Regions from separate parts of the Janthinobacterium sp. DSP2-3-3 genome, predicted to be linked through region 1. Evidence: predicted binding sites of a transcription regulator. Region 1 holds the regulator's gene; the other holds the start of a gene.
What was found. Region 1 encodes NrdR, which represses ribonucleotide reductase genes. Its sites were predicted from a motif close to CACNANATNTNGTG; they were not measured.

Region 1 (5,624 bases):
AGCTGGATCACATCGTCGTACTTGCTTTCCTTGTCGCCCGCAATCATCACGGGATAGTCGGGATTGCTCTCGTGCAAGCCGCGCAGCTTGCGCAGCAGCGCGTCGCGGTTCGGTTCCGTTTCCGGCGACAGCTGTTCCTTGCCGATCACGCCGATCGACAGCGAACCATTCGGTTTCAGCACGATCTGAATATAGTCATCGGGCGGTTTGGCCGATCTTTCCGCGTTGGGCAAGTTCACCACGCTGGGATTGTTCGACGATGGCATCACCATGAAAATGATCAGCAGCACCAGCATCACGTCGATATACGGCACGACGTTGATCTCGGATTTGAACTTGCGGCCACGGCCGCCGCGCATGCCGCCGCTATTGAATGAGGAACCCATGGACGCTGCTCCCTCTTAGCGCGACTGGCGCTGCAAGATGTTGGAGAATTCCTCGACGAAGCTCTCGAAGCGGATCGCCAGGCGGTCAATGTCATGCGAAAAACGGTTGTAGGCGACGACGGCGGGTATCGCCGCGAACAGGCCGATGGCGGTGGCGATCAGCGCTTCGGCAATGCCTGGCGCGACGGCGGCCAGGGTAGCTTGTTGCACGTTGGCCAGGCCGCGGAAGGCGTTCATGATGCCCCAGACGGTACCGAGCAGGCCGATGTACGGCGAGACGGAACCGACGGAAGCGAGGAAGGCCAGGTGCGATTCGAGCACGTCCATTTCACGCTGGAAAGCGGCGCGCATGGCGCGGCGGGCACCGTCGAGCACGGCGCCGACGTCCAGCGCTTCGCGCGAACCGTAGGAAGCCTTGCCCTTGATGAATTCGCCCATGCCGGCGTCAAAAATACGCGCCAGCGCGCCGCTCTGGTCGCGGTTGCCGTTGGCACTTTGATGCAGCGCATGCAGGTTGCCGCCGGCCCAGAAGCTGCGTTCGAATTCGATGGTTTGCTTGCGCGCCTGGCGTACGGCAAACATCTTGCGAAAAATGTAAGTCCAGCTGGTCAGGGAAATCAGCAGCAGCAGGGCCATGATCAGTTGCACGATCAAATGGGCATTGGAGATGAGCGCGAGGAAAGAAAGATCTTGTGTAACGTTCATTGGCTGGCAGTCTGTTGGGTGAATTGTCCGGGGGTGGCGGGTAGGGCTCAGGCGGCGCGCATGCGGGCCGCCACTGCATCAGGCACGGCGCACGGGCGCAATGCCGAGTCGACGCAGCCGATTTTGACGCGGGCCGTGTTCAGCAGGCGCTCGCCGCACCAGGCTTGTTGCAGGAAAACAATGGAGGCGCGCCCCATTTTTTCTATGCTTAATGTTAATCTTACCGTGTCATCGAGCCTGGCTGGCGCATGATAGTCGGCGTTGACGCTTTTGACAACGAACATCGCGTCGTGCTGTTCCAGCAATGCCTGCTGGCCCACGTCGATGGCGCGCAGCCATTCGGTCCGCGCGCGTTCGAAGAATTTCAGGTAATTTGCGTAATAGACGATGCCGCCGGCGTCGGTGTCTTCATAGTAGACACGGACGTTCCAGGTAAAGACTGAAGGCATGTTTATTGCGCCAGTAGTGGGATTGAGCAACATTTTACGCGATTTTTCTTCTTGTGACTGTGGGCGCTTGCTGGATAGCCATGCAAAAGCTGCATATAAAATGCACCGCAGTATAGTAAATCCAGGGTACACAATGGCAAGCTTCGTAACATACGCTTACATGCCGTGGCCAGGTTTAAGTTCAGCTTAAGAGCCGCAGTCTTGCCCCGGGGCGGCTTGTGGCCGTGCCTGGGCTGCTTTGGCGCGCGGCGATTATAGCCGTACGCTTGCATTCCTTGCTCAATTTGGGCACTTAACTTACAATTTGCATTCCATTACGTCTCACGTAACTGGCGAAAAGTCGGAGCGATCCCCACATTGTGGCGGTCGGCAGACCGGCGAAAGGTGGGCACCCACCGGGAAACGTGAGATTTTTCATCAGCCGTTCGCCTGGGTAGCCACTATGGAAAAGCACGAAGAGGCTGCCTATCCAATGTTGTTATTCACTTAACGTCGGCTCCCCTCATTCGATCCAACCTGCCAGTACAAGCACCCTCATACTTGGAGTTTTTACATGTTTGCAAAAGATCACACCCTCGCCAACGTCGATCCTGAATTGTTCGCCGTCATTCAAAAAGAGAACACGCGCCAGCACGACCACATCGAACTGATCGCGTCGGAGAATTACACCTCGCCGGCCGTCATGGAAGCGCAAGGTTCGCAGCTGACCAACAAGTATGCCGAAGGCTATCCAGGCAAGCGCTACTACGGTGGCTGCGAATTCGTCGACATCGCCGAGCAACTGGCCATCGACCGCGTGAAAAAACTGTTCGGCGCCGAATGCGCGAATGTGCAGCCAAACTCCGGCTCGCAGGCAAACCAGGGCGTGTTCTTTGCCATGCTGAAACCAGGCGACCTGATCATGGGTATGTCGCTGGCCGAAGGCGGCCACCTGACCCACGGCATGCCGCTGAACATGTCCGGCAAGTGGTTCGACGTGGTGTCGTATGGCTTGACGGCGGAAGAAGACATCGACTACGAGGCGATGGAACGCCTGGCCCGCGAACGCAAGCCGAAACTGATCATCGCCGGCGCGTCGGCATTTTCGAAAAAGATCGACTTCGAGCGCTTCGGCAAGATCGCCAAGGAAGTGGGCGCCTACTTCATGGTCGACATGGCCCACTACGCGGGCCTGATCGCCGCCGGCCTGTACCCGAACCCGGTGCCGTTCGCCGACTTCGTCACCTCGACCACACATAAATCGTTGCGCGGCCCGCGCGGCGGCATCATCCTGATGAAGGCTGAACACGAAAAAGCCATCAATTCGGCCATCTTCCCTGGCATCCAGGGCGGCCCGCTGATGCACGTGATTGCCGGCAAGGCTGTCGCCTTCAAGGAAGCGCTGAGCCCTGAATTCGTCGAATACCAGAAGCAAGTGATCAAGAACGCTGACGTGCTGGCGAAAACCCTGATCAAGCGTGGCCTGCGCATCGTGTCCGGCGGCACTGAATCGCACGTCATGCTGGTCGACTTGCGCGCCAAGAACCTGACGGGCAAGGAAGCCGAAGCCATCCTTGGTTCCGCGCACATCACCTGCAACAAGAACGGCATCCCGAACGACCCGCAAAAACCCTTCGTCACCTCGGGCATCCGCCTGGGCAGCCCGGCGATGACGACGCGCGGTTTCAAGGAAGCGCAAGCGGAAGAAGTGGGCAACCTGATCGCCGACGTGCTGGACAATCCGCATGACGCCGCCACCATCGAACGCGTGAAAGCGGCGGTGAAAGTGCTGGCTGACGCGCACCCGGTGTACGCATAATTATTTGTCCAGAATGTGTCATACAGAGTAAGATTCTGTCTGACACATTCCAGTCGTGCCCAAGGGCGCCCGGAGTGATTCGGGCGCCCTTTGTACAAGGGCGGCGATTTCCCTCATTATTACTATAAAGTTGTAGCCAGCTCATGAAATGTCCATTTTGCCAGCACGGCGATACCCAGGTTCTCGATACGCGCGTATCGGAGGACGGGGATGCCATTCGGCGCCGCCGCCGCTGCGGCAAATGCGACAAGCGTTTTACCACCTACGAACGCATTGAACTTATCATGCCAGCCGTCGTCAAAAAGAATGGCAGCCGGACGGAGTTCGCTGCGGATAAGTTGCGCGGCAGTTTGATGCTGGCCTTGCGCAAGCGTCCCGTCGCGGCCGCCTCCGTGGATACGGCCATCGCATCCATCCAGGAAAAATTGCTGACCAGCGGCTTGCGCGAAGTCGATTCCGGCTATATCGGCGAACTCGTCATGCAGGAACTCAAGCGTCTGGACAAGATCGCCTACATCCGCTTCGCCTCCGTCTACAAGAATTTCGAAGACCTGGCCGAGTTCCAGGATGCGATTGCCGAAGTGGGGCAGGCGCGCAGCAAACCCTGACGCTCACCTGACGTTCACTTTGTCGAAGATGGGGCCGGTTGTGCGCCCCGTTTTCACCACGCCAGCGCTCGGCTGGCAAGCCGCCTGATCAATCCAGGCGTTTTTTTCTCCTTCACTTTCTCCCTCTCTTCCTTCTTTTCTCGGCGACGTTTGCGCTGCCTCATGCCTGCGTTTCTGCGCGCGCCTATCGTGTAGCTGGGCCGGGCGTCCGCGCGGCTCCAGTCCGGTTTTCATTCTCTCAGCAGGAGAAGCTCATGCATAGCGGCGCGCGTGGTCCCATGGATGGCAGCAGCCTTGTCGAGGTGCTGGTGTCGCTGCTGCTGTTGGCGCTGGGTCTGCTGGGTGCCAGTATCCTGCAACTGAGCGCCCTGCGCGCGCGCCATGAATCGGCGCTGCTGTCGGCGGGCGTGCAACTGGCCGCCGGCATGGCCGAACGCATACGCGCGAACAGCGTGCTCATGCATGGTCCCGATGTAGGCAATTCCTACCTGAACGTGGCCTACGCGGCGGCGGACGGCGCCGACGCTGGCGGCGGCGCTCCCGACTGTTTCGGCGCTGCCGCCTGCAGCGCGGCCGAGCTGGCGCAATTCGATATCGCCGAATGGAAACAGCAACTGCAATCGGTCTTGCCTGGCGCGCGCCTGCGTATCTGCCGCGACGCGCCTGCCTGGGATGCCGCCGCCCAGGGCTTGCCTTGGGCGTGTAGCGGTGGCAAAGGTGCGCCCATCGTCATCAAGCTGGGCTGGCGCGCCCGCTTGCCCGATGGCTCGCCCGACGTGAATGCGGCAGGCGAGTCGCTGCCCAGGCTGGCATTCCAGCTGGGCGGAGGCGGCGCATGAATGGCATGCCTAACGCATGGCGCCGGTATCGGGGCATGAGCCTGATCGAGTTGCTGGTGGCCCTGACGCTGGGCGCGCTGCTGATGCTGGCGGCCAGTACCATGCTGCTGGCGGCCAGCGGCAGTTATGGCGACCAGTCCGCCAGTGCGCGCCTGGACGACAACGGCCGCTATGCGCTCGACAGCATCGCCCGCGCCGTGCGCCAGACGGCGTATGTGAATTGGGACAGCAGCGCCGCGCCCGTCGCCCATGCCGCGTACGACAGTGCCAATATCGCCGGACTCGACGCGCACAGCCTTGGCAAGAACAGTGAGGGCATCAGCGGCGCGCTGCCCGACGCCTTGCATGGCAGCGACGTGCTGGCCCTGCGCTATTACGGCGCCGGCAAGGAGGCGGGCGGCGACGGTTCCGTGCTCAATTGCGCCGGCTTTGGCGTGGGCGCCGCGCAAACGGAGGCGCAGCGGGGCTGGAGCATTTTCTATGTGGCGCAGGGCGCCGATGGCGAGGGCGAGTTGCGCTGCAAATACCGTGGCGCAAACGGCTGGGGCGCGGACGCCGTCATCCGTGGCGTCGACGGCTTTCAGGTGCTGTATGGGCTCGACACGGATACGCTGCACGATGGCGTGGCGAACCAGTATGTCAATGCCAGCGCGCTCGACGCCTACGATGCGGCGCTGGTGCTGGCGGGTGCGGATGCGGCAGCGCGCCAGCGCGATTTTCACCGGCGCACGCACTGGAAGCGCGTGGTCAGCGTGCGCGTGGCGCTGCTGTTGCATGGCGAGGCGGGCCAGCTGGACAAGATGGCGGAACTGGGGCCGGCGCAATTCGACCTGTTCGGC
Region 2 (5,624 bases), on a different contig from region 1:
AGCCACCACGGGTGCCACCACGGCGGCAGCGGCTGCCGCCATGACCGCTGCCTGGGCGCTCTGTGCGCTGGCCGACATGCCGCCATCGACTGCCACGGCGTTCAGGGCGCCCGTCTTGGAGGTCGATTTCTCCATGTGGGTAGCGGCGATGGTACGCAGGTAGTAGGTGGTTTTCAGACCGCGCAGCCATGCCAGCTTGTAGGTCTCGTCCAGCTTCTTGCCGGAAGCACCCGCCATGTAGATGTTCAGCGACTGGGCCTGATCGATCCACTTCTGGCGACGCGAAGCCGCTTCCACCAGCCAGCTTGGCGACACTTCAAAGGCCGTAGCGTAGATGTCGCGCAGGTCTTGCGGGATGCGGTCGATCTTTACCAGGGAGCCGTCGAAGTACTTCAGGTCGGAGATCATGACTTCATCCCACAAGTCGCGTGCCTTCAGGTCACGCACCAGATAGCCGTTGATCTCGGTGAATTCGCCCGACAGGTTCGATTTCACGTACAGGTTCTGGAACGTCGGCTCGATACAGGCCGACACGCCGATGATGTTCGAAATCGTCGCCGTCGGGGCGATCGCCACGCAGTTCGAGTTGCGCATGCCGAACTTGGCGATGCGTTCGCGCACCGGCGTCCAGTCCATGGCCGACGAGGAATCGACTTCCAGGTAGCCGCCGCGCTCTTCCGCCAGCAGTTTCACCGAGTCTTGCGGCAGGATGCCACGGTCCCACAGCGAACCGGCATACGATTCATAGCGGCCGCGCTCTTCGGCCAGTTCCGTCGACGCCAGGTAGGCGTAGTAGCAGACCGCTTCCATCGAGGTGTCGGCGAAGCTGACCGCTGCGTCCGAGGCGAACGGGATGCGCATCATGTGCAGGCAATCCTGGAAGCCCATGACGCCCATGCCGACCGGACGATGGCGCATGTTCGAATTGCGGGCCTTCTCGACGGCGTAGTAATTGATGTCGATGACGTTGTCGAGCATGCGCATGGCGGTGCGGATGGTCTTGGCCAGCTTGACGTGATCGAGCTTGCCTTCCTTCATGTGCGCCGGCATGTTCACGGAACCGAGGTTGCAGACGGCGATTTCGTCAGGCCCCGTGTTCAGCGTGATTTCGGTGCACAGATTCGAGCTGTGGACGACGCCGACGTGCGACTGCGGGCTGCGGATGTTGCAAGGATCCTTGAACGTGATCCATGGGTGGCCCGTTTCAAACAGCATCGACAGCATCTTGCGCCACAGGTCCAGCGCCTGGACTTTCTTGAACGAGCGGATTTCGCCGGCGGCTGCCTTGGCTTCGTAGCCCAGGTAAGCCTTTTCAAAGGCTTTGCCCACCAAGTCGTGCAAGTCTGGCGTTTCGCTCGGCGAGAACAGGGTCCACTCGCCTTTTTCCATGACGCGCTTCATGAACATGTCGGGAATCCAGTTCGCCGTGTTCATGTCGTGCGTGCGGCGGCGGTCGTCGCCCGTGTTCTTGCGCAGGTCGAGGAATTCCTCGATGTCCATGTGCCAGGTTTCCAGGTAGGCGCAGACGGCGCCCTTGCGCTTGCCGCCCTGGTTGACTGCCACGGCCGTGTCGTTAACCACTTTCAGGAACGGCACCACGCCTTGCGACTTGCCGTTGGTGCCCTTGATGTGGGCGCCCAGGGCGCGCACTGGCGTCCAGTCGTTGCCCAGGCCGCCGGCGTACTTGGCCAGCAGCGCGTTGTCCTTGATGGCGTCGTAGATGCCTTCCAGGTCGTCCGAGACGGTGCTCAGGTAGCACGACGACAGCTGCGAGCGCAGGGTGCCCGAGTTGAACAGGGTAGGGGTCGAGCTCATGAAGTCGAACGAGGACAGCAGATTGTAGAACTCGATGGTGCGCGCTTCGCGGTCCGCTTCGTTCAGCGACAGGCCCATGGCCACACGCATGTAGAACGCTTGCGGCATTTCGATGCGGACGTCATGGATGTGCAGGAAGTAGCGGTCATACAGGGTTTGCAGACCGATGTAGCCGAATTGCAAGTCGCGGTCGGCAACGATGGCTTTGGCCAGGCGTTCCAGGTCGAAGCTGGCGAGTACCGGGTTCAGCAGCTCGTTGGCGATGCCCTTGGCGATATATTGCGGGAAATACGTCAGGTACTCGGCAGCAGCGGCCGCTTGCGGCACTTCCTTGCCGAACACTTCCTTGCGCACCGTGTGCAGCAGGATGCGGGCCGTGACCTGGCTGTAGGCCGGATCTTTTTCCATCAGCGCGCGCGCCGCCAGGATGGCCGACTTGTGCAGCTCTTCGACGGGCACGCCGTCGTACAGGTTCTTCACCGTTTCAGCCAGGATGGCGTCGGCATCGACGTGCTTTTCCAGGCCGGCGCAGGCGGCGTTGATCAGGTCGCGCACTTCCTGCATGTCCAGCAGACGGCGCACGCCATTATCAAGCACGTTCAGTTGGGGTGCGGTCACTTGCGCGGAAGCGCCCAGCGCTTCCTTCTGCAGGCGACGCTCTTCCATGTGCTTGGCACGGTACAGCACGTAGGCACGCGCCACGTCGTGCTCGCCCGAACGCATCAGCGACAGTTCCACCTGGTCTTGCACGTCTTCGATATGGAAGGTGCCGCCACCCGGATGGCGGCGTACCAGCGCGGCGACGACGCCATCGGTCAGTTGTTCCACCAGGTCGCGGATGCGTGCCGAGGCGGCACCCTGGCCGCCGTTAACGGCCAAAAACGCCTTGGTCATGGCGATGGCGATCTTCGAAGGCTCAAATGCCACCACCGCGCCGTTGCGGCGGATGATGCGATAGTCGCCCAATGCCGCGCCCTTGCTCGCCACGCTATTGGCCGCGCCTGGCGCTGGCGATACTGGCGTTGGATGGATGGAAATATCTTGTGGTGATTGCATTGAAGCTCCCGTTGTCAGCTAAAGTCAGCCTGCAGTTTTGCTGCCGCGTGTGTTGTTGAATAGAACGCCCGATGGTCAGGGTTTCTTCAGGTGTTTGTTGCTAAATAGTAAATAATTTACAACCAAAAATCATGCGGCCAACCTGTACAGCCCGGCTGGCGCGAAACACGATCAAGGGTGGTGAAACGCCAGTTCCCGTTGCCATATCAACAAGCAGGGTAGCTTTGGTAATAATTCTGAAAACGTCTGTGATGGCACTACATATAGTCTTTAAATCCAAGTTATGCACTAATTGTAGTGCCCATCGAAAGGCGATGCAATAGTTTTCCGGCATCCGCCAGCGTAATTTTTTGTATTTTCATATACGATTTCGGTTGACTTTTCAGGGCTTGGATGGAAAGCCCAATCCCCGCGTAGTAAGCGCTAACGCAGGCTGCCCGCGCACAGTTTCCAACCAGCATTCTTGATAAAAATGCCAGTCAAAAAACGGTCCCGGATCCGTTTTCCTCCCCGGTGCAATATGCTCGTGGCCGCGCACCTGGGACAAGCCATAGCGCGCCACCAGCGCCGCCGTCAGCGCCGCCAGCACGCGATATTGCTGCGGCTGGAAGGGGACAAAGTCCGCGCCTTCCATTTCGATACCGATGGAATAGCTATTGCACTGCGGGCGTCCTTCGAAGGTGGATGCGCCAGCATGCCAGGCACGTTGATCAGCAGAAACATATTGCAACAGCGCACCATCGCGCCGCACAAAAAAGTGCGCCGACACCTGCAAGCCACGCAGGTCGGCGAAAGAAGGATCGGCATTATAATCTACCCGACCGGTAAACAAGTCCGACACATGTGGTCCGCCAAAGTGGCCGCCCGGCAAGCTGATGTTATGGATCACCAGCAAGTCGACTTGCGCACCGTCCGGGCGCGCATCCTGGTACGGCGAGTCATAGCGCAGCGCGCCGTCACACCAGCCGTCTTCATCTATCGTCCATGCTGTCATCAAGGTAGCGCTTCCTGTATCGTCAATTTCTGCATGCGGTAACGCAACTGGCGCACGCTCAGCCCCAGCTGGCGCGCCGCCCGTACGCGGTGATAGCACGCCTGCACCAGCGCCTGCATGATCATGTCGCGCTCGACCTGGCGCAAATACACATCCAGCGGCACGCCGCACACGGCCATGCCCGGCAGGCACAGTTGCCGTTCCGGCAAGGCCGGCCCCGCCTGCAACGGGGTGATGCCCGCCGCCGACTGCAGCCCCAGCCCATCGAGCGCGATCACGCCGCCATCTGCAAAAGCCAGCGCCCGTTCCAGCATATTTTCAAGTTCGCGCACATTGCCGGGAAACGCATACGCGGTCAGGGCCGCCAGCACCGGCGGCGCCAGGCTCACGGCCTGGCCCGGTGCCAGACGCGCCAGGATTGCCTCACATAATACCTGCAGATCGCCGCGCCGCTCCCGCAGCGGCGGCAGCGCCAACTCGATGACATTGAGCCGGAAAAACAGATCCTGGCGAAACGTGCCGGCGGCCACGCCGCGCGCCAGGCCATGCTGGCTGGCGCACAGGATGCGCACGTCAACGGCTTCGTCGCTACTGCCGCCCAGCTTGCGCACGCGGCGCTCCTGCAGCACGCGCAACAGCTTCACCTGCATGGCCAGCGGCAGATCATCGACTTCATCAAGCAACAAACTGCCGCCATGGGCTGCCTGGAAGAATCCCTGACGTTCGTGCAGCGCGCCCGTATAGGCGCCCGGCCGGCAGCCGAAGAATTCGGCTTCCATCAGCGCTTCGGGAATGGCACCGCAGTTGACGGCGATAAACGGGGCGCTGGCGCGCGCCCCCTGCGCGTGGATGGCGCGTGCCGCCAATTCCTTGCCCGTGCCTGATTCGCCGCGGATGGCCACCGGCGCGCCGCAGCGGGCGATGCGGCCGATCTGCGAGCGCAGTGCCTGCATGGGCAGCGAATTGCCACCTAGTTGCGGCGCCGACGGCAGGCCGCTGGCCGCCGTGTTGCCGGCGGCGGTCGCGGTCTGCGGGTTGGGACTGGGCATAGGGGAGCGCGCCTTTCTGCGAGGGCGGTGGCAAACCGCTTGCTGCAGATGCTACGCCGGACTGCTGCCGGAGGACGTTACGATACGGATGAGCAACGCGGCGCGCGCTTCCCCTTACAGCGTGGCGTGCGCGTGGCTGCAGTAATCGTGCCCCTTGGCCTGCACATTTTCGGAGACCGGATAGTACACGCCGCAATGGGCGCAACACAGCATCAGCTCGGCATCCGGCAATTCCTGCGGCCGGCCCGGCGGCGCAAACGGCTGCGACCGCTGTTGCTGCGCGCGAGCGCGCTGCTGCATGCCCCGGATCTTGCTGCGAATAGCAAACAGCACCAGGAACACCAGCGCCAGCCAGAATAAAACACGTGTCATGCGTATCCTCGGTGTAAAACCACTTCCAGTACAAAACGGCTGCCGACATAGGCCAGCAGCAAGGTGGCGAAACCGGCCAGGGTGAAGCTCAAGGCCGTCTTGCCGCGCCAGCCGCGATAGCGGCGCCCTGCCAGCAGGGCGGCAAACAATAGCCACGACAGCATGGTGAACACGGATTTGTGATCCCAGTTGAGCGCCTTGCCAAATAATTGCTCGGAAAAGACGATGCCCGACAGCACGGTCAAGCTGAGCAGGATAAAACCCAGACCGATCATGCGGAACAGCAACTTTTCCATCGTCAGCAGCGCTGGCAACTGGTCCAGCGCGCTGCCGATGAA

Region 2: ACP7DE_RS10460 (ribonucleoside-diphosphate reductase subunit alpha) is a predicted target of NrdR. The motif match lies at 3,127-3,140, and genes of this name have one in related genera.

What each region holds. Positions count from the first base shown of each region.
Region 1 covers NZ_JAFCWA010000018.1:12,536-18,159, reverse strand. The annotation lists gene ACP7DE_RS25885 (ExbD/TolR family protein) at 1-386, opposite strand, end outside; gene tolQ (protein TolQ) at 402-1,091, opposite strand; gene ybgC (tol-pal system-associated acyl-CoA thioesterase) at 1,139-1,540, opposite strand; ZMP/ZTP riboswitch at 1,856-1,982, shown strand; gene glyA (serine hydroxymethyltransferase) at 2,094-3,338, shown strand; gene nrdR (transcriptional regulator NrdR) at 3,482-3,946, shown strand; gene pilV (type IV pilus modification protein PilV) at 4,201-4,785, shown strand; gene ACP7DE_RS25855 (PilW family protein) at 4,791-5,624, shown strand, end outside.
Region 2 covers NZ_JAFCWA010000004.1:320,408-326,031, reverse strand. The annotation lists gene ACP7DE_RS10460 (ribonucleoside-diphosphate reductase subunit alpha) at 1-2,871, opposite strand, end outside; gene ampD (1,6-anhydro-N-acetylmuramyl-L-alanine amidase AmpD) at 3,254-3,865, opposite strand; gene ACP7DE_RS10450 (sigma-54 interaction domain-containing protein) at 3,865-4,914, opposite strand; gene ACP7DE_RS10445 (PP0621 family protein) at 5,029-5,286, opposite strand; gene ACP7DE_RS10440 (cytochrome C assembly family protein) at 5,283-5,624, opposite strand, start outside.